Regions from separate parts of the Cytobacillus sp. FSL R5-0569 genome, predicted to be linked through region 3. Evidence: riboswitches for the same ligand, from Rfam matches in the RefSeq annotation. Region 3 holds a riboswitch; each other region holds the start of a gene.
What was found. A riboswitch is a leader RNA that binds a small molecule or an ion and turns the genes downstream of it on or off. The one in region 3 is predicted to bind S-adenosylmethionine.
Positions count from the first base shown of each region.

Region 1 (7,686 bases), 890 kb from region 3:
TTCCTTCTGGTGTGATCTGGTTTGGCCCAATATGAGTCACCTCTTCTGCCAACCTCTCCTCAATCGGAATATCTGCCCCTGATGCGATAGAAAAGTCAAATGTCGACAATGGCGCAGCTACATAGAAAGGAATTTGAAAATAGTTTGCTAAAATAGCTAGTTGCCATGTACCGATTTTATTCGCTGTATCTCCATTGCTGGCAATACGATCGGCCCCGACTATAATCGCTTCAATCCCCTTGGTTGCTATGGTATGAGCAGCCATATTATCAGTAATGACCGTCACATCCACATTGGACTGTTGAAGCTCCCAAGCAGTTAGGCGCGCTCCCTGAAGAACCGGTCTCGTTTCACAAGCATATACTTGAAAGTCAACACCCTTCTCCTTGCCTAAATGAAACGGCGCTAGCGCTGTACCATATTTTCCCGTAGCAATCGTTCCCGCATTGCAAATCGTTAATACCTTTTTCCTTCCATTCAATAGACTTAGTGCATTTTCACCAATTTGCCGACAAATCTCCTCGTCTTCTTGATGTATTTTCTTTGCTTCTTGCTCCAAACTGATAATTGTCTCCTCTGTTGAATACAGCGTTTCTATTACTTTCATCATTCGATCCAAAGCCCAGAACAAATTAACAGCTGTCGGTCTAGAGCCCGCTAGATAAAGATAATCTTCATGAATTCTAAGATGGAAAGTTTCAATGTCGACCCCTTCGTATTTTTTTGCAGCAATCGCTAAACCATAAGCAGCAGTAATTCCAATAGCTGGCGCCCCTCTTACTTTCAACTGAATAATTGCCTCAAAGACATCTTCAATGGTTTCGAGTTCTATCCATCTTGTTTGATGGGGTAATAAGGTTTGATCAAGAATTTTCAATCTACCTTCTTGCCATTCAATTGGTGTTGGTATACTCATGATGTATACGCCTCCAGTTCCTTAAGAAGTTGCGAGATTGTTACTATGTTTTTGCGATTAATAATCAAGGATGAACCTAATTGAATCGTTGCCTTCTTCACATATAATCTAATTGACCTATCTTCTATTCCATCAAGATCCTTCACATGCGACAATCCGATTGTTCTCCGAATTAATTCACACCCTACTACTCCGATAGCATCTTTAAATACTTTAGCTAGAAAAGACTCTAGAGCGCCTGGTACTTTCGTAAAAGGATTAACAACAGAATTTTGCCAAGCTTCTGAAAAATATTGAGAAAACACATCCCATACTTCTTCTATCTGTTGAAGAATAACGATTCTATCGTTTTCGTTTCGTACAAGTACTTGGAAAATGAGATGGGCAATATATTGACCGACATCAAATCCAATCGGACCATAAAAGCCGAACTCAGGATCGATCACCTTCGTCTCACTCTTACTCGCAAATATACTCCCTGTATGTAGGTCACCATGTAGTAAGCTCTCTGCTTCTGTGAGAAAAGCATATTTTATTTTGGCTACTTCAAGTTTCAACTTGTCATTAGCCCATAGTTGCTGAACCACTTCAGCCAACTCAGCTTCAAAATCATTCGTTTCCACATCAAAAAATGGATCGGTGAATACTAAATCCTCAGTGATTTTACATAGTTCAGGATTTGAAAATTTAGCGACCAATTTCTTTTTCTCAAACGGATGAAGAGCAAAATCTGAAGTTGAAAACAATGTCTTTGCTAAGTACTCACCAATATGAGCTGATAAATTCGGATAATGATCCCCTTGAATCAATCCGTCTCTTACAATTGTCAAATGGGAAAGATCCTCCATCACAGTTAATGCTAGTTCTTCATCTGATGCTAGTACTGCTGGGAGGAGGTGAGGAACGAATTCACCATGCTTCTTAAGCACTTCTGCCTCCAGTTTTGCACGTTTAAGTGTTAGAGGCCAGCTTTCTCCGACTACTTTTGCATAAGGGAGTGCTTGCTTAATAATTACACTTTTATGATTAGAAGTAATACGGTAAACATAATTCAAATTACCATCACCAATCTCTTCCACCGTCATTTTTTCATCCGGTAAAAACAGTTTTAAACTCTTCACGTATTCACACGCTGATTCCTCTGTCAAAGCGCGATAACCTATATTATCTAAAACAGCCATATCTCTTCCCCCTTATTTCTTTATTTATCTGTGGCACAAAACAGGGGTGACTACATGAAGAGATGTAGTCGGACCTGCTTTGTCATTACAGAAACAAAAATGCCCCTTTCCTTTACAGAAAGAGGCATTCGTCATTACGATTTTGCCTCTCATCTTTCAGAATAACTTCTGAATGGAATTAGCACCGTGCCTTACATTAGGCGCAGAAATTCTCTAGCTGCGCCTCGTTTCACAACGATATTACGGTCGGTTGCTGGGTTTCATCGGGCCATATTTCCCTCCACCTGCTCTTGATAAGAGTATAAAAGATTCATTTTTTGAAATATCTTGAGCAAATACTAGCACCGTTTATAAAAAAGTGTCAATCTTTTTTTTAAAACTTTTCATCTTTTTAAGGTTAAAAGAATTTTGTCATATAACGTAAAAAATTCTCTGTTGACAGATAAAACACCTGGTGACATAATAAAATTGTGCAAAAATTTAAAACGATAATCATAAATTTTCTTATCAAGAGCAGGCGGAGGGACGAGCCCGATGAAGCCCGGCAACCGATTCTAAATGAACACGGTGCTAATTCTTGCAGCAATCATGCTGACAGATAAGGAGAAGGTTCTATCACTGCGAACTAACCCTCTTCTTATTGATTAAGAAGAGGGTTTTTTATTGTCAATGTCAATTCGAAATCATCAGGGAGGGTTCTCATATGGGAGATGTAATTGCAACTTATCAAGTATACGCAAGACCCGGTTCATTAGAGAAAAAAGCAGAGGATATCGCTTTAGGATTAACGATAGGCTCGTGGACAGCGTTACCATTACTTGAGCAAAAACAATTACTAAAACATAAAGGCAGAGTCACTGCACTACAAGAATTTTATGATGATGAACATCCCAATCGATTCGGTGAAGTAAGGTGCGAAATTAGTATCGCCTACCCTACATATAATTTCACATTTGATATTCCAGCAATCTTAACAACTGTATTTGGAAAGTTATCTCTAGATGGTGAAGTAAAATTATTAAATCTGGAATTTGATAATGAGGATCTTTCCCGTTTTCCTGGACCAAAATTCGGTATAAAAAATATAAGATCGAAACTAAATATTCAAGACCGCCCATTACTTATGAGTATATTTAAAGGCATTATCGGCAGGGATATTCACTTTTTAAGAGAACAGTTAAGAGACCAGGCTATGGGAGGCGTTGATATTGTAAAAGATGATGAAATTCTTTTTGATGTCAACATCTCTTTTGAAGACCGAATTATCGCAGGTAAAGAAATACTAGATGAAGTCTATGAAAAGACTGGAAAAAGGACACTTTATGCAGTCAATTTATCTGGGAGAACAATGGATTTAGTAGATAAAGCAAAACATGCGAGCGAATTAGGGGCGGATGCATTATTATTCAATGTTCACACTTACGGTCTAGATATGCTCCAAACACTAGCTGAAAACAATGAAGTGCAGTTACCTATCATGGCACATCCTGCATATAGTGGGGCCTATACTTCTTCAAACTTCTATGGTGTGGCTCCTGATTTATTACTCGGTAATCTTACTCGCTTAGCAGGCGCAGATTTCTCTTTATTTCCTTCTCCATATGGTTCTGTTGCCATGGAAAAAGAAAAAACCTTAGCTATCGCTAGACAGTTAACCGAAGAAAATGGCTTGAATCAGGCATTCCCGGTCCCTTCAGCAGGCATTCATCCAGGTTTAGTTCCGTTGCTTTATCATGACTTTGGCAATGATTGTATAATTAATGCTGGCGGCGGGGTCCATGGTCATCCTGAAGGAGCAGCAGCTGGCGTGAGAGCTTTTAGGCAAGCCATTGATCACGTCATACAACAAAATACTCATCGTGCAACAAAAGCGCAAGAATTAGAAGCAGCATTAGCAAAATGGGGAGGTACGTCATAAAAGATGACAAAACCAATGATTTTTTGTGATTTCGATGGAACAATTACGAATAACGACAACATTGTAAAGATTATGGAGCATTTCGGTCCTATTGAGGCAAAACAGATCAAGGAAGATATTTTAGCTCAAAATATCTCTATCCAAGAAGGTGTTAAAAATCTCTTCTCACTTTTACCAACAAGTAAAAAAGAAGAGATTATCCATTTTGTATTAAATAGTGCAGAAATTCGTGAAGGATTTTCAGCTTTTGTTAGATATACACATGAAAACGGTATCCCTCTTTATATTGTTAGTGGTGGGATTGACTTTTTTTTAGAACCAGTACTTGAACCTTATGGGCCATTTACGAAAGTATTTTGCAATCACGCAAGCTTTGCTTTAGAAACAATAGATATTCACTATCCACACCAGTGTGATGAACTATGTTCTTCACAAGGTTGCGGCTGTTGTAAACCAACCATTATTAGAAAACACTCTTCTCCTGAACACTTTAATATTCTTATTGGAGATTCGATTACAGACTTTGAAGCAGCCAAAATAGCAGATGCCGTACTTGCTAGAGATTTCTTAATTCAAAAATGTGAAGAAACTGGTATTTCTTATACACCTTTCGAAACCTTCCATGATTGCATTGAATACCTCGATGAACTAGTTGGTGCGAAATCATGACAACGTATGAAACAAAGTGGGATACATTAGCTGATATTAAAGATGAATTAGCAGCCAGAGATTGGTTTATGGGTACTAGTGGTAATTTATCCATTCGCGTAGATGAAAACAGCTTTTTAGTCACTTCAAGCGGACTTGATAAAAGAAAGAGAACAGCTAATGATTTTTTATTAGTAGACTTAGAAGGAAAGCCCCTAGAAAACACGTCATCTAAACCTTCAGCTGAGACTTTATTACATTGTGAAATTTATAAGAAAACGTCATCAGGAGCAAGTCTTCATGTTCATACAGTTGCTAATAATGTTATTTCTGAGCTTTTCTATCAAGAAGGTGTAGTATCTTTTCAGCATCAAGAGTTAATTAAAGCATTTGGACTATGGGGAGAAGATGATATACTCACCATCCCGATCATTCGCAATGATGCGGATATCCCTACATTAGCGGATCACTTTTCTGCTTACGTCAGCAAAGAGAAAGGTGCAGTCTTAATTCACAACCACGGGATTACTGTTTGGGGAGTCGATGGGTTTGAAGCGAAAAAATTATTAGAGGCTTGCGAATTTTTATTTCAATATAAATTATCTCTTATTCAATTAAAAGGAGGCGTTTTACATGGCCATTATTAAATTCAAAAACGAAGAAAAAGTGATTACTGATCAACAAGAGGTATCTACATTTTTAACTGCACAAGAAGTCATCTATGAAAATTGGAACATTGAGCAATTAGAAGTGACATTACACGAAAAATACGATTTATCTGATGATGAAAAGCAAGCCATACTAGATGCATTTTCAACTGAAATCAAAACCATTTCTGAAAAGCGCGGCTACAAAGCTGCAGATGTTATTACACTTTCAGACAGTACGCCAAATTTAGATGAATTATTAATTAACTTTCAAAGAGAACACCATCATACCGATGATGAAGTCCGTTTCATCGTAAGTGGGCATGGAGTCTTTATTATCCAAGGAAAAGATGAATCGTTTTTTGAAGTCCATTTAGATCCAGGTGATTTAATTTCTGTACCCGTAAACACGCGCCACTATTTTACTTTAGCTGATGATCGAAAAGTTGTTGCTATTCGCCTCTTTGTTACACCAGAAGGTTGGGTACCTGTTTACGAGAAAGAAAAATTGAACGCTTAATATCAGGGAGGCTCCTTCATAATCGGGGGCCTCTCCTTATTTCTCTAAATAATAGATAAAAAATTCGCTCCATTCTCCACTATCAAATGAAAATTGAGACTGTTTCTCTTCATATTTAAAACCAATAGATTCTGCTAAATGAATGGAGGCGAGGTTATCACTATCAATATGTAATTCTATTCTTTCAGGTTGTAAATATTCAAAAATAAAAGGTATGATTGTTACTACGCTTTCTTTTCCATATCCTTTTCGCCAATATTGATTGTGAATTGCATAACCAAGTAGTACTAACTCCTTGCCATTCCTCTGTGTTCGATACAATTCTATTTTTCCTATATGTGCACCATCATTTTCTCTAAATATACCAAACTCAGATAATTGCCAGGCATCATCTTGCTTGCTCCATTGCTCGATTTTCTTCTTGAATTTTTCTTTAGTATAAGCAGGTAAATCTTGTGGGCGTCCTTCATCATGACGTGATTGCGATACTAAACGGTTCTTTAATCCCGCTATCCAAGCTTCGTAATCTTCATACATATACGATCGAATGACGAGACGGTTACTTTTCAACTGCATGTCTTTCGCTCCATTCTATCAGAAATTAGGACCGCCTTTTTATAAGTTATTGTGAGTAGATACTATATGTGTACAAGTACTCTTCCTCTCGTTTCTCCTTTTAAAAGCAATGGCAAGACATGCTCAACTTCACTCAATGAAACTTCTTGAAAAATAAACTGATCAAACGGAAGTTTATCACTTTCTTCCGCTAATAGTTCCCAAGCTTCTTTCCTCATCTCCATTGGACAAAAAACGGAATCAACTCCCAAGAGACTCACCCCACGTAAAATAAAAGGAAAAACCGTCGTAGGTAAATTCGTTCCAGCAGTTAAACCACTAACCGCTACGGCACCCCCATATTGAATTTGGCTTAACAAGGATGCCAATGGCTCTCCACCGACAGGATCAACCGCTGCTATCCATTTTTGCTTGCTTAATGCGCTTATCTTCCCATCATACACTTCTTCCCTTGTAATCACTGAAGAAGCTCCTAAGTTCATTAAGTAATCACGTTCATTCTTCTTTCCAGTGCTTGCAACGACCTCATAGCCACGGTTAGCTAACAAGGCAACGGCAAAACTCCCAACGCCACCAGTAGCCCCAGTAACTAACACCTTCCCACTATTTTCAGTTAGACCATTCTGTTCTAATTTTAATATGGAAAGAGCCGCTGTTAATCCAGCTGTGCCAATCGTCATTGCCTTCTTTAATGTAAGTCCTTTTGGAAGTGGCAGTACCCATTGTGCAGGTACTTGTGCATATTCACTATACCCCCCGTATCTGGATACACCAATTTCATAACTCGTAGCAATGACTTCATCACCTTTGGAAAAATCAGGATGTTGAGATGAAACAACGATGCCCGCTAAGTCAATGCCCGGTACCATTGGATAGTCTTTAACGATATTTCCATTAGGTATACTAGCTAAACTGTCCTTATAATTTACTCCGGAGTATTTTACTTGAATTAATACTTCTCCTGCAGGTAAATCCCTTACCTCAAGTTGACGCAACTGGATAGAAAAATCTTTATCATCTTTATCTACAACTATTGCTTTAAAACTCATTACTCTTCCTCCACCCTTCCCTTTAACTTCTCAAATTGGCTTCATTGACCCTATACTCATTTCTACTTCATACATGGCAATCGCTTTTATCACGGCTTCTAAATGCTTATCAACGTAAATTTGTTCCTCAACTTTTGTTTATGCGCCAGCATGAAATCTCCTTTTTCAGACATAGCAACATCCCCTCTTTTGCCGTTCTTTCACACTCATTCCCGTTCCTTAAAGCATGAA
Region 1 is NZ_JBBOWW010000001.1:1,122,989-1,130,674, reverse strand. It holds gene mtnA (S-methyl-5-thioribose-1-phosphate isomerase) at 1-916, opposite strand, end outside; gene mtnK (S-methyl-5-thioribose kinase) at 913-2,097, opposite strand; SAM riboswitch class I at 2,244-2,397, opposite strand; SAM riboswitch class I at 2,599-2,702, shown strand; gene MKX78_RS05940 (2,3-diketo-5-methylthiopentyl-1-phosphate enolase) at 2,801-4,015, shown strand; gene MKX78_RS05935 (2-hydroxy-3-keto-5-methylthiopentenyl-1-phosphate phosphatase) at 4,019-4,684, shown strand; gene MKX78_RS05930 (methylthioribulose 1-phosphate dehydratase) at 4,681-5,310, shown strand; gene MKX78_RS05925 (1,2-dihydroxy-3-keto-5-methylthiopentene dioxygenase) at 5,297-5,830, shown strand; gene MKX78_RS05920 (GNAT family N-acetyltransferase) at 5,867-6,406, opposite strand; gene MKX78_RS05915 (acrylyl-CoA reductase family protein) at 6,469-7,455, opposite strand.
Region 1: it holds a riboswitch for S-adenosylmethionine, as region 3 does, so the genes downstream of both, mtnK (S-methyl-5-thioribose kinase) here and metE (5-methyltetrahydropteroyltriglutamate--homocysteine S-methyltransferase) in region 3, are expected to answer to the same signal.

Region 2 (7,686 bases), 3.4 Mb from region 3:
ATTATATTTATTTGCTACTGTAATATCTAAAAAAACGACTTTTACTCTTCTATCTTTGGCTATTCCACTTCTTGATGTACGAGCTAATCGCTTTGGCTCAATTGTACGTTTATTAAAATTTAACGATAGCCCCTTTTCCACATAAAAAAACTGTAGAAAACTCATTAAAGGAGTTTTCTACAGCCATAATTTTCTAATTTATTTTAAAGCTTCCTTACGCAATTCTTCCGCTTTATCTGTGCGCTCCCAAGGTAAATCAATATCTGTACGACCAAAATGTCCATAAGCAGCTGTTTGCTTGTAAATCGGACGGCGTAAATCAAGCATTTTGATAATGCCAGCAGGACGGAGGTCAAAATTGTTTCTAACAACTTCAACTAAAACATCCTCAGATACTACTCCAGTTCCAAATGTATCAATACTGATGGATACCGGCTGAGCAACACCAATTGCATATGCTAATTGTACTTCCGCTTTGTCAGCTAGTCCAGCAGCAACGATATTCTTTGCTACATAGCGAGCTGCGTAAGCAGCTGAACGGTCAACTTTCGTTGCATCCTTACCAGAGAATGCACCACCACCGTGACGTGCATAACCGCCGTATGTGTCAACGATAATTTTTCTACCAGTTAAGCCAGCATCACCTTGAGGTCCACCAATAACGAAGCGACCTGTTGGGTTGATGAAGTATTTTGTGTTTTCATCAATTAATTCAGTAGGAACAACTGGGTTAATTACATGCTCTTTTAAATTGCGTTGAATTTGCTCTAAACTAATTTCTGGATGGTGCTGCGTAGAGATAACAATTGTATCAATACGTACAGGTTTGTTGTTTTCATCATATTCTACTGTTACTTGTGTTTTACCATCTGGGCGAAGGTAAGGTAAGATTTCCTCTTTTCTTACTTCAGCTAAACGGCGAGAAAGTTTATGAGCTAATGAAATAGGTAATGGCATAAGCTCTTTTGTTTCATTACATGCAAAGCCAAACATTAAACCTTGATCTCCAGCACCAATGGCTTCAATTTCTGCATCAGTCATCTGTCCTTCACGCGCTTCTAATGCTTGGTCTACACCCATAGCAATATCAGCTGACTGTTCATCAATAGAAGTTAATACAGCACATGTTTCAGAGTCAAAGCCATATTTTGCACGTGTATAACCAATTTCCTTAATGGTTTCACGAACGATTTTTGGAATATCTACATATGTGGATGTAGTGATTTCTCCTGCAACCAATACAAGACCTGTAGTAACAGACGTTTCCGCAGCAACCCTCGCATTTGGGTCCTGTGATAAAATAGCATCTAATATTGCATCAGATATTTGGTCACTGATCTTATCCGGATGACCTTCAGTTACTGATTCAGAAGTAAACAATCTACGTTTTGTTGACATCTGACTTCCTCCTTATTTATCGAATCAATAAGACTTTATTATAGTCTTTATTTTTGATACGGAACTCATTCCCTTATTTGAATCTTCATTATTTATGGGCCAATGTTTATCTCATACCCTTAATAACCTATGCGCTAACTTGGAATATTGAGAATAAAATGGTTGGTCTTTTTCCCATACATAAATAGTACATTCCAAAAGCCGCTCCTCGTATTCGCCAACATCATGTTAAAAAGCATGAAAAAAAACCTCTTCTCTGATTTAGTGAAAAGGTTGAAGCAAAATGATTCGCGCCTTTCACTCTTATCGTTCAAGGATAGTGAGTAATAAATCCTTGCATCAGGTTAGCACCTTTGCTCATGAAAATGTAGTTGGCAGGTTGCTGGGTTTCATAGGGCCTGTCCCTCCACCAGCTCGGGATAAGAGAGTATCCGTTCAAGGATTCATCATAACTTACACATGGAATATAGTCAAATGTTTTTCATTAACAATTCAATGTAAAAATTGTCATATCCGACTCTATAAACTTTAGTTTTGATAACGGATAATTTTAGTTAAGATCATACCGTTCTTTTTCCTTAATATATATAAAAATTACATTAAATTTGCTGATTATCCTTTTTAAATTTGCAAAAGCTATTTATAATGAATACTGCCTGTATTTGTGACAATTTCATTAATTATATAAAAATGATTTATATAGTATAGACTGAATGAATAAATGTGTTATACTATTTTTGAAGAAATAATCACAAATAGCGACTGAGATGCATATCTCTTAAATAATATTATATAAAGGAAGGTATTCATCAGATGAATTCTGTATCGATAACTGAGTTAAATGATTTACTAAAAGGCGAAAACATCCAAGTTCAATTATCTGTGCCGCAACTAGTTGAAAAAGTATTAAACAGAAACGAAGGTGTTCTTACATCTACTGGTGCAATTCGCGCGACAACAGGTAAGTATACAGGTCGTTCACCTAAAGACAAATATACTGTTGAAGAAGCAAGCTCTAAAGATAAAATTGACTGGGGAAGTGTGAACCAACCAATTTCTGAAGCAGTCTTCAATAACTTATACAACAAGGTGATTGCTTTCTTAAAAGAGAAAGAAGAAGTTTTCGTATTCAAAGGATTTGCTGGTGCGGATAAAAAACACCGTATGCCAATCCAAGTAATTAATGAATATGCTTGGCATAACCTTTTTGCACACCAATTGTTTATTCGTCCTACAGAAGAAGATTTATTAGATCACGAATCTGAATTTACAGTTATTTCAGCACCTAATTTCAAAGCAGACCCAGCAGTTGACGGTACAGCTTCAGAAACTTTTATCATCGTTTCATTCGAACGCCGTATTGTACTTATTGGTGGTACTGAGTATGCTGGTGAGATGAAAAAATCTATTTTCTCTGTTATGAACTACATGCTTCCTGAAAATGGAATTCTCCCTATGCACTGTTCAGCCAATGTTGGCCGCGAAGGTGATGTTGCTTTATTCTTTGGCCTTTCCGGAACTGGTAAAACAACATTATCAGCTGATCCCAACCGTCGTTTAATCGGTGATGATGAGCATGGCTGGTCTCCAAATGGAGTATTCAACATTGAAGGTGGCTGCTATGCGAAGTGTATCGACCTTACACGTGAAAAAGAACCACAAATTTTCGATGCCATCCGTTTTGGCGCTGTACTTGAGAATGTTGTATTAGACAAAGAAACACGCGTAGCAGATTATGCGGACAATACGCTAACGGAAAACACGCGTGCGGCTTACCAATTACAAGCAATTGACAATATTGTTGACCCGAGTATTGCAGGTCACCCGAATACTATTATCTTCTTAACAGCTGATGCTTCTGGTGTATTACCTCCAATCTCTAAATTGAATAAAGAACAAGCAATGTATCACTTCCTAAGTGGATACACTTCTAAGCTGGCTGGTACTGAGCGTGGTATTACTTCACCACAAGCGACTTTCTCCACTTGTTTTGGATCACCATTCTTACCATTACCAGCTCAACAGTATGCAGAAATGCTTGGTAAAAAAATTGACGAGCATAACGCGAAAGTATTCCTAGTAAACACTGGTTGGACTGGTGGAGAATATGGTGTAGGAAGCCGTATGAAGCTTGCTTATACACGAGCAATGGTTGAAGCTGCTCTAGAAGGCGAACTAAATTCTGTTGAGACAGTAACTGACCAAGTATTCGGTTTAGAAATTCCTCAACATGTAACTGGTGTTCCAGATGAAGTACTATTGCCTAACAAAACTTGGCCAGACCAAGATGCATATAATGTAAAAGCAAAAGAACTTGCTAATGAATTCCGTGAAAACTTCAAGAAATTCGGTAATATCTCTAGTGAAATCGCTGAAAAAGGCGGTCCTATCGCTTAATTAAAAAAACCTTCGAGCATCCGACTCGAAGGTTTTTTGTTTCAATAATTTCACTTCACTCATCACTCACTGTTTATTTTTGAGGGTCAAAATACCGGTTCAACCGGCTTCGATTTCTAATAAGTGCGATTAACTTAAGTCAATCGATTAGCTAATCTCACCAAGTTGCAATCGACTGCTTGTTTCATATAGCCACCACTCACTATCTTTCCTATGTATCCAATATTCGCCCTTTATGAGTCTACAAATTAGCTGCTAACTTAAGAAACGATGATCTTTTGTTGATGGTCACCGATTAATAAATACTTATATTCATGCAAAGTTTCAATAGACATTTGTATACAAAATAAGCCCAACACTGCAAAAGCAGTCGGGCCAATTTTTAATTTGTAGTTTTTAGCGAAATCAGTTGATAAAAGATTTTCGTACAATCATTTTCCATTTCTAACTTTTGGATGCTTCCCATTCCACTGATTTCACCGTCTCTTGTTTTCTTTACTTCAAGTGGAATATTTAGTGGGTAGAGGCGGTATCCTTCTTTTGTTAATGTAAAAAGGTTTTCATTTAGCCTCTCTTCTCTTCCTTTCGTAACGATCATTGTATTTAATTCTAAAGGCATACCCATAATTGTTTTGCTCCTTGTTCATCGAGTTTTATATTACTATTGTATCTTACAATCTCTATACAATAAAGCTTATTGTTCTTTCATCCACCGCCCAAGATCACGGACAATTTGTCTATTAATAGCTGGCGGAAAATAATGCGTATATTCTTTGAAATACCATGTATCTACAGGTTTACCTAACTCTTTTAATCGCTTCTCTAAGCGGAAGGCATGCTCGACAGAAACATTATGATCTAAGACACCATGAATAATTAATACATTTGCTTGCAGTTGATTAAGTTCATATAATGGTGTGCGATATTCATATCTTTCTGGGTATTTATGAGGCGTTCCACCGATGACTCGTTTCATCATTTTACGCAAGTCCACTCTTTCTTCATATGTGAGGAACATATCGCTAACACCACCCCACGTAACAACTGAAGCCGCTTTAGGCATATGTAAGGCTGTTAATAACGCCATTACACCTCCTCTAGAAAACCCAAAGACATGTACCCTTTTAACCCGAGGGTGTTCTGCTAAAAGTTGAAAAGCTGAAAAAGCGTCATAACGATCATCACCTGCAAAATCTTCATTTCCCTCCCCTCCTTGATTGCCCTGATAAAAAGGCGCAAATACAATGAAACCTTGGAGGGCAAACTGTACAATCCGACTAGGGCGCACTTTACCGACGTTCTTAATCCCACCTCTTAAATATAGAAAACCTTCTGATACGTTTTTATTTTCTGGTTCAGCTAATAGACCTTTGATTTTTAGATCATTAGATAAGTATGTAATGATTGATAATTTCACTTGAGGATGCGGAGATGGAAACCGCCATTTATCGATTATCAATGCTTTTCCCTCCTTTACATATAGTAAAAATTTCACATGGGCAATCACACAAATTTGTCACCCTCATAAGATAGTTTAGATGCAAAAATCTAAGAAACATTGAATGAGGAGGTTCTCAAATGAAAAAATGGCTTAAATGGAGCTTCATGCTTCTCTGTATTTCTGTTCTACTCATTCCTCTTGCAGCTTGTGGAAAAGAGGATGTGACAAAAATACGTATCGGTGAGGTCACAAGATCTCTTTTTTATGCTCCCCAATATGTTGCAATTGAAAAAGGTTTTTTTAAAGAGGAAGGTTTGGATGTTACGTTAACCACCACTGCCGGCGGCGATAAAACGATGACTGCGCTATTATCCGATAGTATTGATATTGCTCTTGTTGGCTCTGAAACATCCATTTATGTTCAGGCGCAAGGAGCAAATGATCCTGTCATAAATTTTGCCCAACTGACGCAAACAGATGGCACCTTCCTTGTTGCAAGGGAAGATATCCAAGATTTCACTTGGGATATGGTAAAGAAGAGTACCTTCCTCGGGCAAAGAAAAGGTGGCATGCCGCAAATGGCTGGTGAGTATACGTTAAAAAAACATGATATTGATCCACATGCTGACTTAGAGCTAATTCAAAATATTGATTTTGCCAATATCGCTCCTGCCTTTTCATCTGGTACTGGTGAGTTTGTACAATTATTCGAACCGACTGCGAGTGTGTTTGAAAAAGAAGGCATTGGACATATCGTCGCTTCCTTCGGTGAAGAATCTGGCCACCTTCCTTATACAGCATATATGACAAAGGATAGCTTCATCAATGGTAACGAAGAAACAGTAGAGAAATTTACACGTGCCATCTATAAAGCGCAACAATGGGTAGATGAACATTCAGCAGAAGAAACAGCTAAAATCATTACAAAATACTTTGATAATACAGATTTAGAAATTTTAACCATGTCAATTGATCGTTATAAAAGTCAAGGGTCCTTTGCGACCGATCCTATTTTAGAAAAAGAAGAATGGGAGAACTTGCAAAATATTATGGATGAAGCAGGTGAACTGCCTGCTCGAGTGGATTATGAAACTCTTGTCAACACATCCATTGCTGAGAAAGTGATTAAAGAATAGTACTATGTGGAGCGGATAGAATGATTCTGTTCGCTCAACCATCCAGAAAAAAAAGAGGAGACTGCAAGATGACATTCTTAAAAGTGCAAGATATTCATCATACTTACTTTACGAAATCAAATGCAGTGACGGCTCTCTCTAATATCTCACTTCAAGTGAATGAAGGAGAATTCATTTCATTTTTAGGACCGAGCGGATGTGGCAAAACAACCTTGTTATCTATCATTGCTGGTCTTTTCCAACCAACGGAGGGCCGTGTAGAATTAGAAGGAAAACAAGTAGCTACATTGAAAAGTGAAATTGGATATATGTTGCAACAAGATTATCTATTCCCTTGGAAAACCATTGAGGAAAATATTCTTTTGGGTCTAAAGATCAATCATCACTTAGATGAAGAAAGAAAAGCTTATGCAAAAGATTTATTATTACAAATGGGCTTATCAGATGTCGAGTCATTGTATCCAAAACAATTATCAGGCGGCATGCGACAAAGGGTAGCACTTGTAAGGACGCTGGCAACCGAACCTAAACTTCTCATGTTAGATGAACCATTTTCCGCTCTCGATTATCAAACAAAATTGCATTTAGAAAATCTTGTATCTGACACATTAAAATCATTTGGAAAAACAGCTATTCTTGTGACACATGATATCGGCGAAGCAATTGCGATGAGCGATCGCATCTATTTATTCGCACCAAGCCCTGGTAAGATTCATAAAGTATTTGAAATACCTGAAGAATTAAGAGAATGCTCTCCATTCGATACAAGAAACCACCCAATGAATGCAGAAATTTTTCAAACGATTTGGAAGGAGATGGAGTCCCTTGGATCACAAGAGTCACACAAAAGCACTCCATAATGCGTATATCCGCTCCCTTAAGAAAGAAAAGTATTGGGTACGATTTTATCAACTCGTTATTTTTCTTATTTTCTTCTCAGGCTGGGAGATTGCCAGTAGAAACAAGTGGATTGATCCTCTCATTTTCAGTTCACCTTCAAAAGTATGGGAGCTCTTTTTAATTAAAGTTCAAGATGGTACGCTGTTTTTTGATTTAGGTTTTACTTTATCAGAAACCATACTCGGTTTTATTTTAGGGACATTATTGGGAACGATATTGGCGGCGATTCTATGGTGGTCACCGTTTCTCTCTAAGATTCTAGATCCTTATCTCGTCATTTTAAACAGTATGCCTAAAGTGGCTTTAGGACCGATTTTAATTGTCGCTCTTGGACCTAGCTTCACGTCGATTGTAGCAATGGGAACAATTATTTCCGTTATTATCACAACCATCGTCGTTTATACATCTTTTAGA
Region 2 is NZ_JBBOWW010000001.1:3,648,172-3,655,857, forward strand. It holds gene metK (methionine adenosyltransferase) at 199-1,398, opposite strand; SAM riboswitch class I at 1,699-1,824, opposite strand; gene pckA (phosphoenolpyruvate carboxykinase (ATP)) at 2,212-3,795, shown strand; gene MKX78_RS18390 (DUF2584 domain-containing protein) at 4,178-4,420, opposite strand; gene MKX78_RS18395 (alpha/beta hydrolase family protein) at 4,490-5,254, opposite strand; gene MKX78_RS18400 (ABC transporter substrate-binding protein) at 5,374-6,372, shown strand; gene MKX78_RS18405 (ABC transporter ATP-binding protein) at 6,441-7,232, shown strand; gene MKX78_RS18410 (ABC transporter permease) at 7,198-7,686, shown strand, end outside.
Region 2: it holds a riboswitch for S-adenosylmethionine, as region 3 does, so the genes downstream of both, metK (methionine adenosyltransferase) here and metE (5-methyltetrahydropteroyltriglutamate--homocysteine S-methyltransferase) in region 3, are expected to answer to the same signal.

Region 3 (7,686 bases):
CAATATCCACCCCTAGAGGTTCTTTATAAACAAGCTTTCTACATTCAAATGCTTCCGCTATTTTCTCCGATCCATCTGTTGAACCATTCAAAACAGCGATGATTTCATATGGCTCAATCTTCACTAACTCTTCTAAAACGGCTGACAACGTAGATTCTTCATTCTGAATGGGAATAATAACAGATAGATTCATAACACTTCACTTCTCTCCTTCAGCAAAATTAATAGTCTCCTTTGTGCTAACTATAGCCTTTTCCATCACAAACCCGAGAAAAACACTAAGTAATATCAATATATACAGCTTGGCCAATTTTGTTCTCGGACAAGTATACAATCTATGAAAGATGGTGCGATAGACAGGGTAGATTGGTTTAATTATGGGGGCATTGATCGGATTCGGCACTAAAAAATATATTATTACTATTCGTTAGGAGATGTTAAAGTAGATATATATGTATTTAAGGGGGATTACAAATTGGAATTCGAGTTGAATTTTATTTGGATTGCCGTCGGTTTAGCATTACTTGGCTATTTCATAGGCAATGGGTTGAAGCAATTTAGTAGTAAAAATGAAGGTAATATGAATCATTTACTTGTGGAGCAAAGCCACCTTCATCTTTACTTTTATTTAAGTGAAGCAGACATGAAGGATCTATTACAGAAGCATCCTCACGCACCAAAAGTCATTCTTAATGGCAAGCATTATTACCATCTACATAAATTTCGCAAGTGGCTTGAATCTGATGATATATATCACTGATGAAGAATTTATTTTGACAGCTTCCATTTATTATGCTAATCTATCTTTAAAATTCAAAATATTATAAATATGTAATTCTCTTATTCAGAGAGGTGGAGGGACTGGCCCGATGAAACCCAGCAACCTTTAACAATTATTTGTTAAAAAGGTGCTAATTCCTGCAAAGTGTAATAGCTTTGGCAAATAAGAGAGGATAAAGACCTCTCTATTTTTAATTAGAGAGGTCTTTTGTATTTTCAAAACTTAATAACAAAGGCAACAGATGCATGATTGCTTAAAAGGGAAGCCCGGTGGAATGCCGGCACGGTCCCGCCACTGTGAAGGAGAGCGACTTATCATTGACCACTATTTCATAATAGAAATGGGAAGGGATAACGAGCGATAATCCGAAGTCAGGAGACCTGTCTGTTGTTTGCACTTAGACTCTACGGATGCATAGAGAGGAGTGATGAATACGTGTTGAGCAAATCAAATGGTCTCAACTCTAGTTAATATTGCGTATGAATCTCTCATTTAATAATAAATAGAGAGATTTTTTGTTGAGAAAATACAATCTAAAGGAGTGTTTAAATTGACTGAAGTAAAAAGTTCAAATGTAGGTTATCCAAGAATTGGCGAGAAGCGGGAGTGGAAGAAAGCTCTAGAACAATTTTGGAGTGGTAAGTTGAATAAAGAGACTTTTCTGCAACAAATGGAAGTCATTCGTTTATCCTCTCTCGAGAAGCAAAAACAACTTGGCGTTGATCTCATCCCGGTTGGCGATTTCACACTGTATGATCATGTCCTTGATACAGCTGTGATGTTTGGACTTGTTCCTGAGCGTTTTACATACAGAGGTGGGAAGGTTGATATCGAAACGTATTTTGATATTGCCAGAGGGAACAAAGATGCCGTGGCAGCTGAAATGACCAAATGGTTTAACACAAACTATCACTACATCGTGCCAGAACTCAACAACCTCACGCCAACACTTGCTGAAAACCGGCCACTTGCCTTTTATAAAGAAGGAAAAGAGAAGCTTGAAATCGACGGGAAACCGGTTATCTTGGGCCCGATTACGTTTGTGAAATTATCAAAAGGCTATAAAGAAAGTGAATTCAAATCAATCGTCAATCAATTCGTTCCTCTTTATGCACAAATTTTAAAAGAATTACAGCAAGAAGGTGCCTTGTGGGTACAAATCGATGAACCTATTTTAGCAACTACCCTCACAGAAGAAGACATCTCACTCTATCAAGCAGTTTACCAAACATTACACCAGGCAGCACCACAGATAAATATCATTTTACAAACGTATTTTGAAAGCATCACTTATTATGAAGCTGTTACCTCATTACCTGTGCAAGCGATCGGCCTTGATTTTGTCCATGATGCAGGTCAAAACCTCGCTTCCTTACAAAAATTCGGCTTCCCAAGTGATAAAGTATTAGCTGCAGGTGTCATCGATGGCCGTAATATCTGGGGCGCCAAACTTGATAATAAGCTCTCTCTTCTAGAAGAAATTACAGCAATTGTTCCGAAAGATCGCTTAATCATCCAGCCTTCATCCAGCTTATTGCATGTACCCGTTACAGTCAAAATTGAAGAAACACTAGATCATACATTAAAGACCGCACTCACCTTTGCTGATGAAAAATTACAAGAAATCGTAGTGCTAACGAAAGGAATAAGAGAAGGAAAAGAGCAAATCCAAGATGAGATAAACGAGAGACGAACTGCTATCGGGGCACTAAATCAATCTTCTATTAGAAACAATCAACAAGTACAAACAGCCATTCAAAACTTACCATCATCACTAGCAGAGCGCGAAACACCTTATTCTGTTCGTCAAGCAACACAAAAAACAGCCTTCCAACTACCACTCCTACCTACAACAACGATTGGAAGCTTCCCACAAACACAGGAAGTGAGAAGAAATCGTTTAAAATGGCGTAAAGGAGAGTTAACTGCTACTGACTATCAAACATATATCAAAACGGAAATTAAAAAGTGGATTGATATTCAAGAAGAGCTAGGCCTTGATGTGTTTGTTCATGGCGAATTCGAGCGCACAGATATGGTCGAATACTTCGGTGAAAAATTAGCCGGATTCCAATTCACAAAATTCGGTTGGGTGCAGTCTTATGGCTCTCGTTGTGTCAAACCACCACTCATTTATGGAGATGTCTCATTTGAACAGCCAATGACAGTTGCAGAAACAGTCTATGCCCAGTCCTTAACAGATCACCCGGTAAAAGGTATGCTCACTGGTCCGATTACGATTTTAAACTGGGCATTTGTCCGCGACGATATCCCTCGTTACGAAGTCGCAAACCAAATTGCCCTTGCCCTTCGAAAAGAAGTAGAAGCACTAGAAGCAAATGGTATCCGGATGATTCAAGTAGACGAACCAGCCATTCGTGAAGGATTACCACTCAAACAAGAGAAGTGGGGAGATTATCTGAACGCTGCTGTTTATGCTTTTAGACTAGCCACTACTTCTGTCAGAAATGAAACACAAATTCATACGCATATGTGCTACTCCGATTTCGAAGACATTATCTCAAGCATTCAAGCACTCGACGCTGATGTCATCTCCATTGAAACATCAAGAAGCCACGGCGAACTCATTCACTCATTTGAAGAAAGCACCTACGAACAAGGTATCGGCTTAGGTGTATATGACATTCACAGCCCTCGGGTGCCACAACTCGACGAACTAACGAAAAACATCGACCGTGCCTTACAAGTACTAGACCCACAACTTTTCTGGATTAACCCTGACTGCGGCCTCAAAACAAGAGGCATTGACGAAACCGTCGCAGCCCTAACAGTCATGGTGCAAGCTGCCAAACTCTCGCGGGAAAAATTACTTGTAAAAAAAGGCGAATAAACAAACAGAAATCCGAACGATTATACATTCGTTCGGATTTCCTCGTTTAATAGTACAGTGTTTAGTTTCTTATCCATCTTCTTCTGATAAGAACCATGGTTAAATCTCTTTTCGTTAAATTCACCAATCACATTCCGTACCCGGACATTATGGATGATTAAGTTGCGATAAATCTCATTCTGCAAATAAGCATTAAACCAACTATAATCCTTTAACTTCCGCAGATTATTCGTCACATCTGCTTGCGTGACTTGTGTAATAAAAGGGGCGAAAGAAATAATACTTATCATATTTAGGAACAGCTTTTTCATAGTGGGTGCATCCTCTCTTATTTATTCACATTACTGTTGGTTGGGTATTTGTACCTTTTCGTTTACCAAATCAGAGATGATACTACGTCAAAACCAGTTCACATTCGCACTCAAAAAACGAACACCACTACAATCAAAACGACGAGGAGAAGCTCTAGACCATTTGCGGCCTCATCTTGCTTATTTTCATTAATTTTCTTCCGATATAACCTTTGTATCTTTCATTTGTAATTGTTATTCATACGAGTACCCCTTTTATCCTAATATTTATCAATCGTTACCCCTAAAACTGATGCCCTAATGATACTTATATCTCTAAACCTTTCCAACTCCTCTGGTGTGCCGCTTATCATGGCTCCACTAATTAGCGTTTCTGATTCATCGTTATAATAAGGATCGTCTTCTGAAACACCATATCCATAAGAGTTATCACCATTCAACACATGATGCAGGTCAGGATTTCCTTCTGTTGGTTTCGGTGTGTGCTCATTAACCCATAACCAGTCGATATTCTCCACACCCATGATATTACCCAATTCTTTAGGAGTCATCGGTTCATCAAATGATATTGCTACTTCTACTAATGTGTTTTTGTCGAGTCCTACAGCTATATCAATTTCCTGAGGTAAATAACTGTAGTTGATTCGAGGGTAATAAAAATCAACAATACGCTCATTATTCATTTGGTTGTACCGAACAACCCTTTTAGTTTCTTCATCTACCTTATTTCCTTCAGTTAAACCGCTCGCTCGACTAACAAGCTTGATTCTACCTATCGCTGGATATTCATTTGTCTCTTTATTCCAAACAAATTGTCTTCCTCCAATTTCCTTAAAATAGACCGTCTCACCAATGGCGCTAAAGAGATTATAATGAAAGGTAGTATTATGGCTGATAATACCTGCTCCTTTCGACCAACTGTTTAAATCCTCATCCATACCACTTTCTATTTTTTTATTGATAAGATATTGAACACCACTAAAAACTAAGAAGATTAAAATAAGAACGGATATCGTAGAAATTAAAAAATATAAGCCAAATTGCTTCCATCTTGCCTTTCTTACTGAACGCCGGAATAGTGAATCACTAATAAAATCCATTTCATCCTTTTTATGATTCGTCATCACGTGCCTCCTCCAAACATTTCAATAATTTCTTTCGAGCGCGGTATAAATTAATCTTCACAGCGCCAATGCTTATCCCCAAAATGATAGCTATCTCCTCATATGTGAAATTTGATTGATATTTTAATAGTAGAATCTCTGCATAAAAAGGTTTTAACTGATTGAGTATACTAGACAATTCTCTCGCACGTTCTTTTGAGATAACTAGCGCCTCGGGGGTTTCCGTACTTTCCGGCTCACCACTATGTTCATCTAAATTAAAGTGGTATTTCTTATTTTTGCGACATTGGTCATAATGGTAATTCAATGCCACACGAATTAACCAACTTCGTACCTTTGATGAACGAATCGTGTCAGATAATTTGATATACTTAAGCGCTGTTTCTTGCACAGCATCTTGAGCATCTATGTGGGGTACCCCTTTTTTTAATAAATATTTATAAACAATATTTAACTCTCTATTCAAGACATCGATATCCAACGCTTCTCTCATATCCCTCCTCCTATGCTTATAAGACGAAACAGATAGTAGTAATGTTAACAAAATTCTAAAATTAATATTAATATCTAGCATAATAATGTTTCAAACCATAATAAAATAACCACAGCATGAGCTTAAACTGTGGTCTCGATAATTAGCACTCTTTTATATGGTGATAAATTATATTTTATATAGTGTTCACTAAAGTAAGACTAAAACACGATATCAATCAACAGCCATTAGTCTCCCTTTACCCCATTTCTGCAAAATAGCCAAATAATATAAAGAAAACGATCGCTAAGATGAATAAGGTAATAATATAAAAAATCAGTAGGATTCTTGCAAGAAACCCGTTAAAGCGATTATACAATTCGTTAGCAGTTAGTTCCGTTAAAGCAAAGAAAGGTATGGATAAAATCATCAGAAACACAAAATCCTCTGTTATCCAGCTGTAAAATTTTCCACCAGCTCTACTACTAAAAAAATACAAAATGGCTAGGAACATATTAATAATTAAGAAGAATCCTAGCATGCTGAATAAGACCGCGATAAAACCTATCATACTGTCTGATTTACACCTCACAGGAAATTTACTCATAAAACTTCTAGAAATAGATATCTTCATTATATTACCATTATTTACATTTATATAAAAAACATAATTTATTAAAGAGCAGGAAAGTAAAAATCAAAACCAGCGTAAGCGAACTGTCAGCACACTACAATACAAAAAAAAAACACAAGGTAACGAGAATACCTTGTGTGAAAGGAGTTATTTTACTTTCTGAGCATGGCGCGAAGCCGCTGCACCAGCTAATTTACCAAAGACGGCGCCAGACATTAAGCCTGAACCGCCGGGATAATTCTCGTAGAAGATACCGCCAATCATTTCTCCAGCAGCATATAAGCCTTCGATTGGTTTATTCGATTGATTGACTACTTCCCCTTCGATTGTTGTCGCTAATCCCCAAAATGAGAACGTAATCCCGCAAGTCACAGGATAGGCATAGAATGGGCCTTCACTTATGGTTTGTGCCCAGTTAGATTTGGCTGGGGTAATGCCTTTTGTCGATTTACCGTCCTTTTCTGAAGGATTGAATTCACCTTCTTGAACCGCTGCATTATAGTCAAAAATGGTTTGTAGGAATTGTTCTTTATTTATATCTAATTGATCTGCAAGCACTTCAAGTGTAGCTGCTTCAATGACGGTCGCTTCTTCTAAATCATACTCCGCACGTAAGATTGGGCGAACTTTAGCATCATAAATTTGGTAGGCTATATTTTTCGGTTGCTTTAATATTTCTTTACCATATTTTGCATAGGTGTAGTTACGGAAATCGGCTCCCTCGTCTACAAAACGGTGACCTTCCACATTGACCATCACGCTATAAGGGTAAGAATGCTTTTTGAAAATATCACCTGGTTTTTGGAAATCACCTACTCGTGGGGCATTGGCATCTGTTCCAATGGCATGACAGCCATTCCGTTGACCAAACGTTTGCGCACCGATTGATACCGCCATATCAATGCCATCACCCGTGTTAAACTCAGTCCCTCTAACGATTGCTTCGTTCCACTCCATTCCTAATGCTTCCGCACGTTTCTTTTTGTCCGCTTCTATACTTCCACATGCTAAAACAACACTTTCACATTGAATCGTTTGCAGTTGCTCTTTTGTTTGCACTTCAATCGCCACCACTGCCTCATTTTCCGTGACAATATTCGTGGCTGCACTTTCATACCAAATTTCAATTCCCAACTCTTCACAGCGATGAAATAAGCTGCGCATTAAGCCGATTCCTTTATCAACGGTTTTAACTGGTAAACCGCCCCAGAAATGAACCTTTCCTTCTTTTTCAAAAGATTGGTTCGCATAGTTCAACTCAAATACGACACCTTGTGTTTTCATCCACTCAATCGTTGGTAAGGATTGATCAACTAATTGACGAATCAACTCAGGTTTACTTTGATTTTTTGAAACTCTCATAATATCATTATAGAAATCTTCTGTGCTGTATTCAGGCATATCAATTTTATTAATCGTGTCCTGATCTAAATCAATCACTTTCGTAATAGCATCTAAGTTTTGATAAGCTACACGAATGGCGCCGTCAGTAAAAAATGAATTACCACCACGT
Region 3 is NZ_JBBOWW010000001.1:234,257-241,942, reverse strand. It holds partial or broken gene MKX78_RS01295 (glycosyltransferase family 2 protein) at 1-193, opposite strand, end outside; gene MKX78_RS01290 (DNA-binding protein) at 476-760, shown strand; SAM riboswitch class I at 838-950, shown strand; cobalamin riboswitch at 1,004-1,183, shown strand; gene metE (5-methyltetrahydropteroyltriglutamate--homocysteine S-methyltransferase) at 1,332-3,632, shown strand; gene MKX78_RS01280 (hypothetical protein) at 3,653-3,943, opposite strand; gene MKX78_RS01275 (anti sigma factor C-terminal domain-containing protein) at 4,204-5,067, opposite strand; gene MKX78_RS01270 (RNA polymerase sigma factor) at 5,054-5,560, opposite strand; gene MKX78_RS01265 (hypothetical protein) at 5,799-6,110, opposite strand; gene tcuA (FAD-dependent tricarballylate dehydrogenase TcuA) at 6,321-7,686, opposite strand, start outside.

Region 4 (7,686 bases), 950 kb from region 3:
TCGGAATGACAACAGTATTGGCAAAAATAAAAAAGACCCATTGTACGGAAGAAACCATTGTCATTGATGAAATAAACTTTTTCAATCTGTACACCACTTTCTACGTTTTTCATTTTCACATCTACTAGTATAATTCATTTTCAAAAGGAAAGAAGCCTTTAAAAAAAGAATTATGAAAAACGAAATATTTTGAAGCCCATATACGATGAAAATGATAAAAATTGGAGCTAATCTATATGCCTATACAAATAATAACCCTCTCCAAATATGAAGAGGGGCATGTGATTTAAATAGTTTTATTAATCATTGTTATTTTGAAATGATAATGCTTTTTTTGCTAAATTTGTGATTACTACATCATCCATAGGCGGATTATGGAGCGCAGCTCGCACATCACGGTAATAACGTTGCAAAGGATTTCTTTGTTGCAAGCTTTGTGCACCAACTATTCTCATTGCCCAATCGACCACTTTATTAGCACTGTTAGAGACAAGATGTTTGATGGCTCCAAGTTCTGCTCCTAATTCTCCTCGTTTATTCGGTTCATTATCCCAACGATCCGCTATAGAATAGAGTGCTGTTCGCGCTTTTAGTAGCTCGAGTTCCATTTCCCCAATTTTACGTTGCACTTCTGGTACTTCACTGATTGGACCAGGCAGGCTATTAGGTTGATATTCAGAAGCAAAAATAATGGCATAGTTCCGAGCTGCAATAGCAACGCCAATAAAACAAGCAGCTGAATGTAGTAACCATGCATTAGGAATCGCATAAAAATGAACACCTTCTAATTCGACTAATGCTGTTTCTTCTACAATTACATTCTCTAACACGAGATCGTCACTACGCGTGCCCCGCATCCCTAGCATATTCCAATTTGATTCCACTTTTAAACCAGGGTTCTCATGAGGTACAAGGAATATACCAATTTCTCCTGAAGCTTCTATCGTTGCTGTAATAAGAGAAAAATCTAACCCTGGTGCCATCGAAGCAAAAGATTTTCTTCCATTCAAGATCCATTGTGTTCCTTTTTTCACCGCAGTAGTCGCTGGTAGTCCACCACGGGTTGGACTGCCAGTTGCTACCTCAGTTGCACAGCGGTTAATCAATTTATTATCTTTGATAACCATTTCACATAACTTGGCAAACTGTTCTTCCTTCCATTTCCGTTTAACCCTTAAATCATAGATAACACCTAAGTGCCAACCAATACATAAAGCCGTAGACGCATCACCTTGGGCAATCCTTTCTTGTATTAAGAAATATTCATATAAGGAAATCTCTTTACCACCATATTCTTTCGGAATCGTTAAACTTAAGTAATTTGATTGTTTTAATTCTTCAAAATTTTCAAAAGGGAATTCTGCATTTTCATCAATCTTTTGCGCCCTCTTACTAAATCCTTCTGCTAATATCGTAGCTTTATGAAATAATTCTTCTTGTTGATCCGTCTTAATAAATGGTCGAGCGAGTTGTTCAGCTAAATACGCTTCCTTAGATGAAGCTGTTATCGTGCTCATAGAATCCTTCCTCCCCGTCTGTTTCCATCTTCTCTTTAATACTCAATCATTAGGATAAATAGATATAGTAAAGGCTCCATCCCCTTTACTATATCTATCGTTTGAATTTATTATCTCTTATCTACATATTTAGTTAATTTATCCCCACCAATTTGAATGATTTGCACCAATACAACGAGGACAATTACTGTCGTAATCATAATGACATTATCATAGCGATAGTAACCGAAACGTATCGCTAAATCACCAATACCACCGCCGCCAATAATACCTGCCATTGCTGAATAACCAATTAAACTAATAGTCGTAATCGTTAAACCTTGAACAATTCCAGGTTTCGCTTCTGGGACAAGAATTTCCTTAATTATCATCCAAGGGGAAGCGCCTACTGCTACTGCAGATTCAATGACTCCTTTATCTATTTCTCTTAAGGATGTTTCTACCAATCTTGCAAAAAACGGAATCGCTGCTACAGATAATGAAACAGAAGCCGCTGTAGGACCAATAGTTGAACCTGCAATTAATTTTGTTAACGGCAATAGAGCTACTAACAAAATAATATAAGGAATAGAGCGGATCAAATTGACAATCCAACCGGTAACAGCATTTACAAATCTATTCTTTAAGAACAATCCTTCGTCTGTAACGAATAATAAGATACCTAGTGGAAGACCTAGTATAAGTGCCGCAACTAAAGAAATGGCGACCATATAAATTGTTTGTAATACAGCTGTATTTAGTTCAGGAAGTAACGCCTGAATGGACTCAAGCAACATGTTCAACTACCTCCAAATTCTGTGTTCTTTCTTGAATATATTGTATAGCTCTTTCTATTTCAGGTATTTCGCCAGTCAACTCCATAATAAAAATACCAAGAGGTACTTCTTGAATATATTCAATCTTGCCGTGAAGAATATTTCCTTTTACTTTGAATGTTTGGAACAGTTCAGAAACAACAGATTCTTCTGCTATTGCACCTTTAAATTGAATCTTAATGATTGTTCCCTTCCTGTTTTCAATCAATTGTTGTGGTAAGTCAAATTGAAGAACACTCTGAATGAAATCCTTTGTAAGTGGTTCAATTGGATTCGCAAATATATCATACACCGGTCCCTCTTCTATGACCTTTCCATCTTGCATAACAGCTAACCTATGACAAATCTCTTTGACTACTTCCATCTCATGAGTGATAAGTACGATGGTTAATCCTAGCTTTTTATTAATTGATTTTAATAAGTTCAGGATTGATTTTGTTGTTTTAGGGTCTAGAGCTGACGTGGCTTCATCGCAAAGTAAAACCTTTGGATCATTAGCGAGTGCTCTGGCTATTCCTACCCTTTGCTTTTGACCACCACTTAATTGTGTGGGATACTGATGAATTTTATCTGCTAAACCCACTAATTCTAATAGTTCTTTCACCCTGATATCTATTTCTTTCGGGCTTTTACCTGCCGCTTTTAAAGCAAAGGCAATATTCTCATACACTGTCTTCGAACTCGCTAAATAAAAATGCTGAAAAATCATACCTATCTTCTGCCTTGCTTTTCTTAATTCTTTACTTGTTAAAGATGTTAAATCAACGCCATCAATTTTCACTTCACCAGATGTCGGTCTCTCCAATAAATTTAGACAGCGTAATAAAGAACTTTTCCCTGCTCCACTATAGCCAATAATCCCGTATATTTCCCCTTCTTTAATAGAAAGGGATACATTGTCAACCCCTATTACTTGCTTCTTTTTGCTTTTATAAATTTTCACTAAATGATTGACTTCAATCATTTACCTCACCCTCCCTAAATCCTCTACAACATAAAATGAGCCTCTTTCACTTTGAAAGAGGCTCAACAAATGATTGTTATTAAACCTTATCTTTCAGAATGAAATCATTCTGCAGGATTTAGCACCTTCCCTTTAAAAGGAGGTTGCCGGACATCTTCGGGCCTGGTCCCTCAGTCTCTCTCGATAAGAATCATATTAAATTTAATGTGTTGCTTTGATAAAGGAAATTTTATCGGGTATTGAATTAATTGTCAATAGTATTTTGATTATTTATGCATTTACTTATCTTCCTCTTCGTTTAAACAAGAAGATAAAAAAAATTGTTCCTAATAAAGCTGTGATTAGACCCACATACAAGATGATTGCTGACGTTTTGAACTTTACTGTACTAGGTTGCTCTTCTTGTCCACGTCCCTCACCACCAGGCATACCTTCAAACCCTTCTGGTGTCTCAAAATCTCCTTCCTGCGGAAAGTCTCCATTGCCTTGCGGACGTTCAGGCATTTCACCATCAATGTTTCCTTCATTACCGTTTGGCGGTTGGAATACTTCTCCTCTTTCTTGACCTTCCTGGTCATCACCACCTGCTCGGCTAGGGAACATGTTATTGACTTCAGAAGCTTGTGATTCTACTTCTAATTCACCTGAAAGCTGAGCAAGTATCGATTCTGATCTCGCCTCAGCAAATGCTGGTAAACTCTCATCACCTTGCACTGCTTGTAGAAATTCTTCTGTTGTATAAAACTTGGTAGGATCCTGTTCTACATAAGGAAGAATCAATGTACTAATTTGTGTAGTTGTATTTTGGTAAGACTCTTTTGTCATATATTCTTCTGCAATCTTTTCAAGGTATGCTTCATATTGCTTTTTAAATTCATCATTTGCCAATAAAGCATTAAGTAAAGGCCTCTCATCTAAAGAAGTACCAGCTACAGGTTCTGAAATACTGAAATTAATCGTATCTTCACTCATTAAATTACTATTTCCCATGCCACCATCGAAGTTCCCCATTTCAGCTTGGTGAACTTGACCTTGTTCATCCTCACCTTGCCCACCTTCTCCTGGTGCTAGACCTTGTTGTTCCTGATTTTGATTTTTGTTTTGGTTTTCTTCAGCGATTGAAGAATCTCCGTTCATGCGTCCTCCGCCACCCATACCTACTCCAAAGCCGCCAAATGCCATATTATAGTCCCACGGAATGATTGAGAACTTACCATCATTTTCATATAAATAATAGTTGTGCTTCATTTGCCCTTGGTAACTATCCATGCTAACGACAGCCGTATTTACTGCAAAATATCGTAATACTTGATCCACATCTAAAGTTTTTTCTAAATTGCCACCATTATTGATACTATCTAACATATCTATTAACGCTTGTTCATCTTGCTCCTCTGATTTCAAGTTTAAACCTGAGTAATCATCAATATCATCACTTACCCATTTCAAGTCACTATTTGTACCATCTGGCTTGTACAATGATCCATATGGATTTTCAAAATATCTTCCAAGCATCACTTCGTCTACTTGTTCAACACCTAAATATAATCCCCATTCCTGACCATTAATGGTCACATACATATAAGAATAAGCAGGTGTGGGTAATCCCATATTCTCCATTAATTGATACGATAAATATTCTCGCATTTGCGTAGCATCACTAAATTGGTTATTTAGATTCAACTTTTTCAATCCATATAAAGTTTGATCGGTATAGTAATCAAAGTCTATTTTGAAGCTATAACGATCAGAATCTTCCATTCTAGCAACGGAAGAAAGGGAAGAATTCCCCTTTGTCCGAACAGCTACTTGGTTCAATTTAGTTCCATTTATCGTCACATTTGCCATCTTATATTCTTCTTCCGTCGGATTCTCTAGTATATCTTCCCAATCATCTTCTGCTAGGGTTAACTCAACTTGAGTCACTTTATTTTTATTGAATACTTTTGAAACATAAGAGTGATCAACTACTTCCCCTTTTGGAAGTAAATGAGGTAGAAAGAATAGAATACCAACAAATAAAACAGCCAACATTAGAAAAACGAGAACGACATATTTGCGTTTAATCATATTCCTTTCTCCTGTTCATTTACGCTGTAAAATTACCGTCATAGCTTAACATTACAGCCGACTCTACCCCGCTAAGGTTCGTTACATTATTCACCACTTGAGATTGCTCTTTTTTCATTCTTACTTCATAAGTAATTTCTACTTGATTACCATTCATGATAGATTTGGATTTCATCATATGTTTATTAGTGACCTTTGATAATAGCGATTCTAGTTGAGATTCCACATCTTCACCCCCATATTTTACAATGAGTAAGTAAGGGTTCTGAATCGTAATTTTGTTAACGAACAATACAAGTACGAGACCGATCATTAAACTGCCAATAATCACTAATGGAATAAAGCCTGCTCCGCAAAGAATACCGGCAACAATCGCCCAAAAAAGATAAACAAGATCCATAGGGTCTTTAATTGGTGTACGAAAACGAACAATGGATAAAGCACCAACCATACCTAGTGATAACAGGACATTCGAGGAAATTCCCATAATAATTAATGCTGTAGCCATGGTCATTATAATGAGGGATATATTAAAAGTATGTGAATAAATCACACCAGAAAATGTCTTCTTATATACTGCATAAATAAAAAGTCCAATTGCAAAAGCCATGAATAAACCTATTAGGGAATCTATAATTGAAAAACTCTCTGTCTTTTCTAAAAAGCTTGATTTAAATACATCTGAAAAATTCACACTTTCCATTTTGCTTTTCTCCTATTCTCTCTATAATCCATACATTCTACTTAATTGATATTTAGAATACGTGCCCTTCCTGCGATCTAGCATTTGCAGAAGCATTTTAATGACATCGGGAATGTATTCATCATACTTTACTTCAAGTATCATCAATTGATGATCAAGGGATGGTACCATAGGCATTGTCGTATTTAAAAAGTCGGGATTCCTTAAGCTTGTACGAATATTGCTATCAAAAGTGAGACGTACATTACCATATGGGTAGATATAAACATCCCTCTCATAATCGACAACCGTTACTGGCTTCAATTGATAACGAATCATGTTATGGAAAAGCTCCCTCATTAATGGTCTGGAATCATTCTCCATCCATAAAATGTCGCTAGCTCTAATAAGCTCATATTCCTCAGCTGTCATCCGACATTTTTCTTTATAGGTCAGATTATTCTTCTTACTTTTCTTTTCTAGATTAATTGTGTCAAAATCATTATTATATGTGCGAACCCTATATTTTGCCCGGTTCATATAGCCTTCTTTTTTTTCTATTAGTGCTTTGTTTTCAAAGTTATCAAAGTATACGCTACGAACATTATATCCCCCTCTCCCATTTGAATGGGGGTCCGCATTCATAAAGGAACTTAAGCGTTTTTTAAGTATAACCCCATCCATTTTTGAGATTTCATGTTTGAGCTCTTTCCTTCCTTTCAAAATCGTTCACCTCCTTTAAATATACGTTTTAATCTCGTATTCTTCGTATTTCTCATTTAGCCATTCCGTATATTCAGTAGAAAGCTTAGACTCTATTAACATCTCTTTTATTTCTTCTTTCGCATCTTCGTAATTGGCTTCTTTCGCTTCTTTATGATCTGTTACTTTAATAATGTGATAACCATAATCTGTTTTAACTGGATCACTCACTTCGTCCACTTCCATAGAAAAAGCCACTTCTTCAAATGCTTCTACCATTTCACCTTCACCAAAATACCCCAATTCACCGCCATTATCTTTATTTGAATCATCGGTTGAATAAGAAGCTGCTAATTCTGAGAAATCGTCACCATCATCGAGTTTTTGTTTTACTTCTTTGGCAGTATCCTCATCTTCTACTAGGATATGACTTGCTTCTATCTCTTCTGCCTGAGAAAAACTTTCTTTATTTTCTTCAAAGTATGTTTCCATCTCATCATCAGTAATTTCTATTCCTGGTGTGATCAATTTCTTTGAACCTAAGTAGATTTCGATATTATGTTCTATAGAGTCATAGGATACCCCGTTTTCATCTAACACTTCTTTAAATGCCTCTTCTCCCCCATATTGCTCCATATAGGCATCCATTTCTTCAGCCACTTCTTCTTCAGTTACAGTTACCTTCTCCTTATCCATTTCTTGAAGAACAATTTGATCAGATATTAATGTATCTAGAACAGAAGTGCCATATTGAGACATTAACGCTTCATTCAAATCATCTTTGCTTATATTTTCTCCATTGACTGTCGCTGCTTTTGAATGGCTATTGTATAAAACAACAGCAACTATGACAGCAGCAACAAACATACAACCAGTGGCAATCAATAATTTATTCTTTTTCAACTTGCTTTTCCCCATTTCCTTGTAACGTTACTT
Region 4 is NZ_JBBOWW010000001.1:1,187,065-1,194,750, reverse strand. It holds gene MKX78_RS06270 (uracil/xanthine transporter) at 1-94, opposite strand, end outside; gene MKX78_RS06265 (acyl-CoA dehydrogenase family protein) at 300-1,517, opposite strand; gene MKX78_RS06260 (methionine ABC transporter permease) at 1,628-2,293, opposite strand; gene MKX78_RS06255 (methionine ABC transporter ATP-binding protein) at 2,283-3,296, opposite strand; SAM riboswitch class I at 3,380-3,486, opposite strand; gene MKX78_RS06250 (CotH kinase family protein) at 3,579-5,366, opposite strand; gene MKX78_RS06245 (DUF4956 domain-containing protein) at 5,386-6,069, opposite strand; gene MKX78_RS06240 (polyphosphate polymerase domain-containing protein) at 6,091-6,771, opposite strand; gene MKX78_RS06235 (peptidylprolyl isomerase) at 6,787-7,653, opposite strand; gene MKX78_RS06230 (S1C family serine protease) at 7,640-7,686, opposite strand, start outside.
Region 4: it holds a riboswitch for S-adenosylmethionine, as region 3 does, so the genes downstream of both, MKX78_RS06255 (methionine ABC transporter ATP-binding protein) here and metE (5-methyltetrahydropteroyltriglutamate--homocysteine S-methyltransferase) in region 3, are expected to answer to the same signal.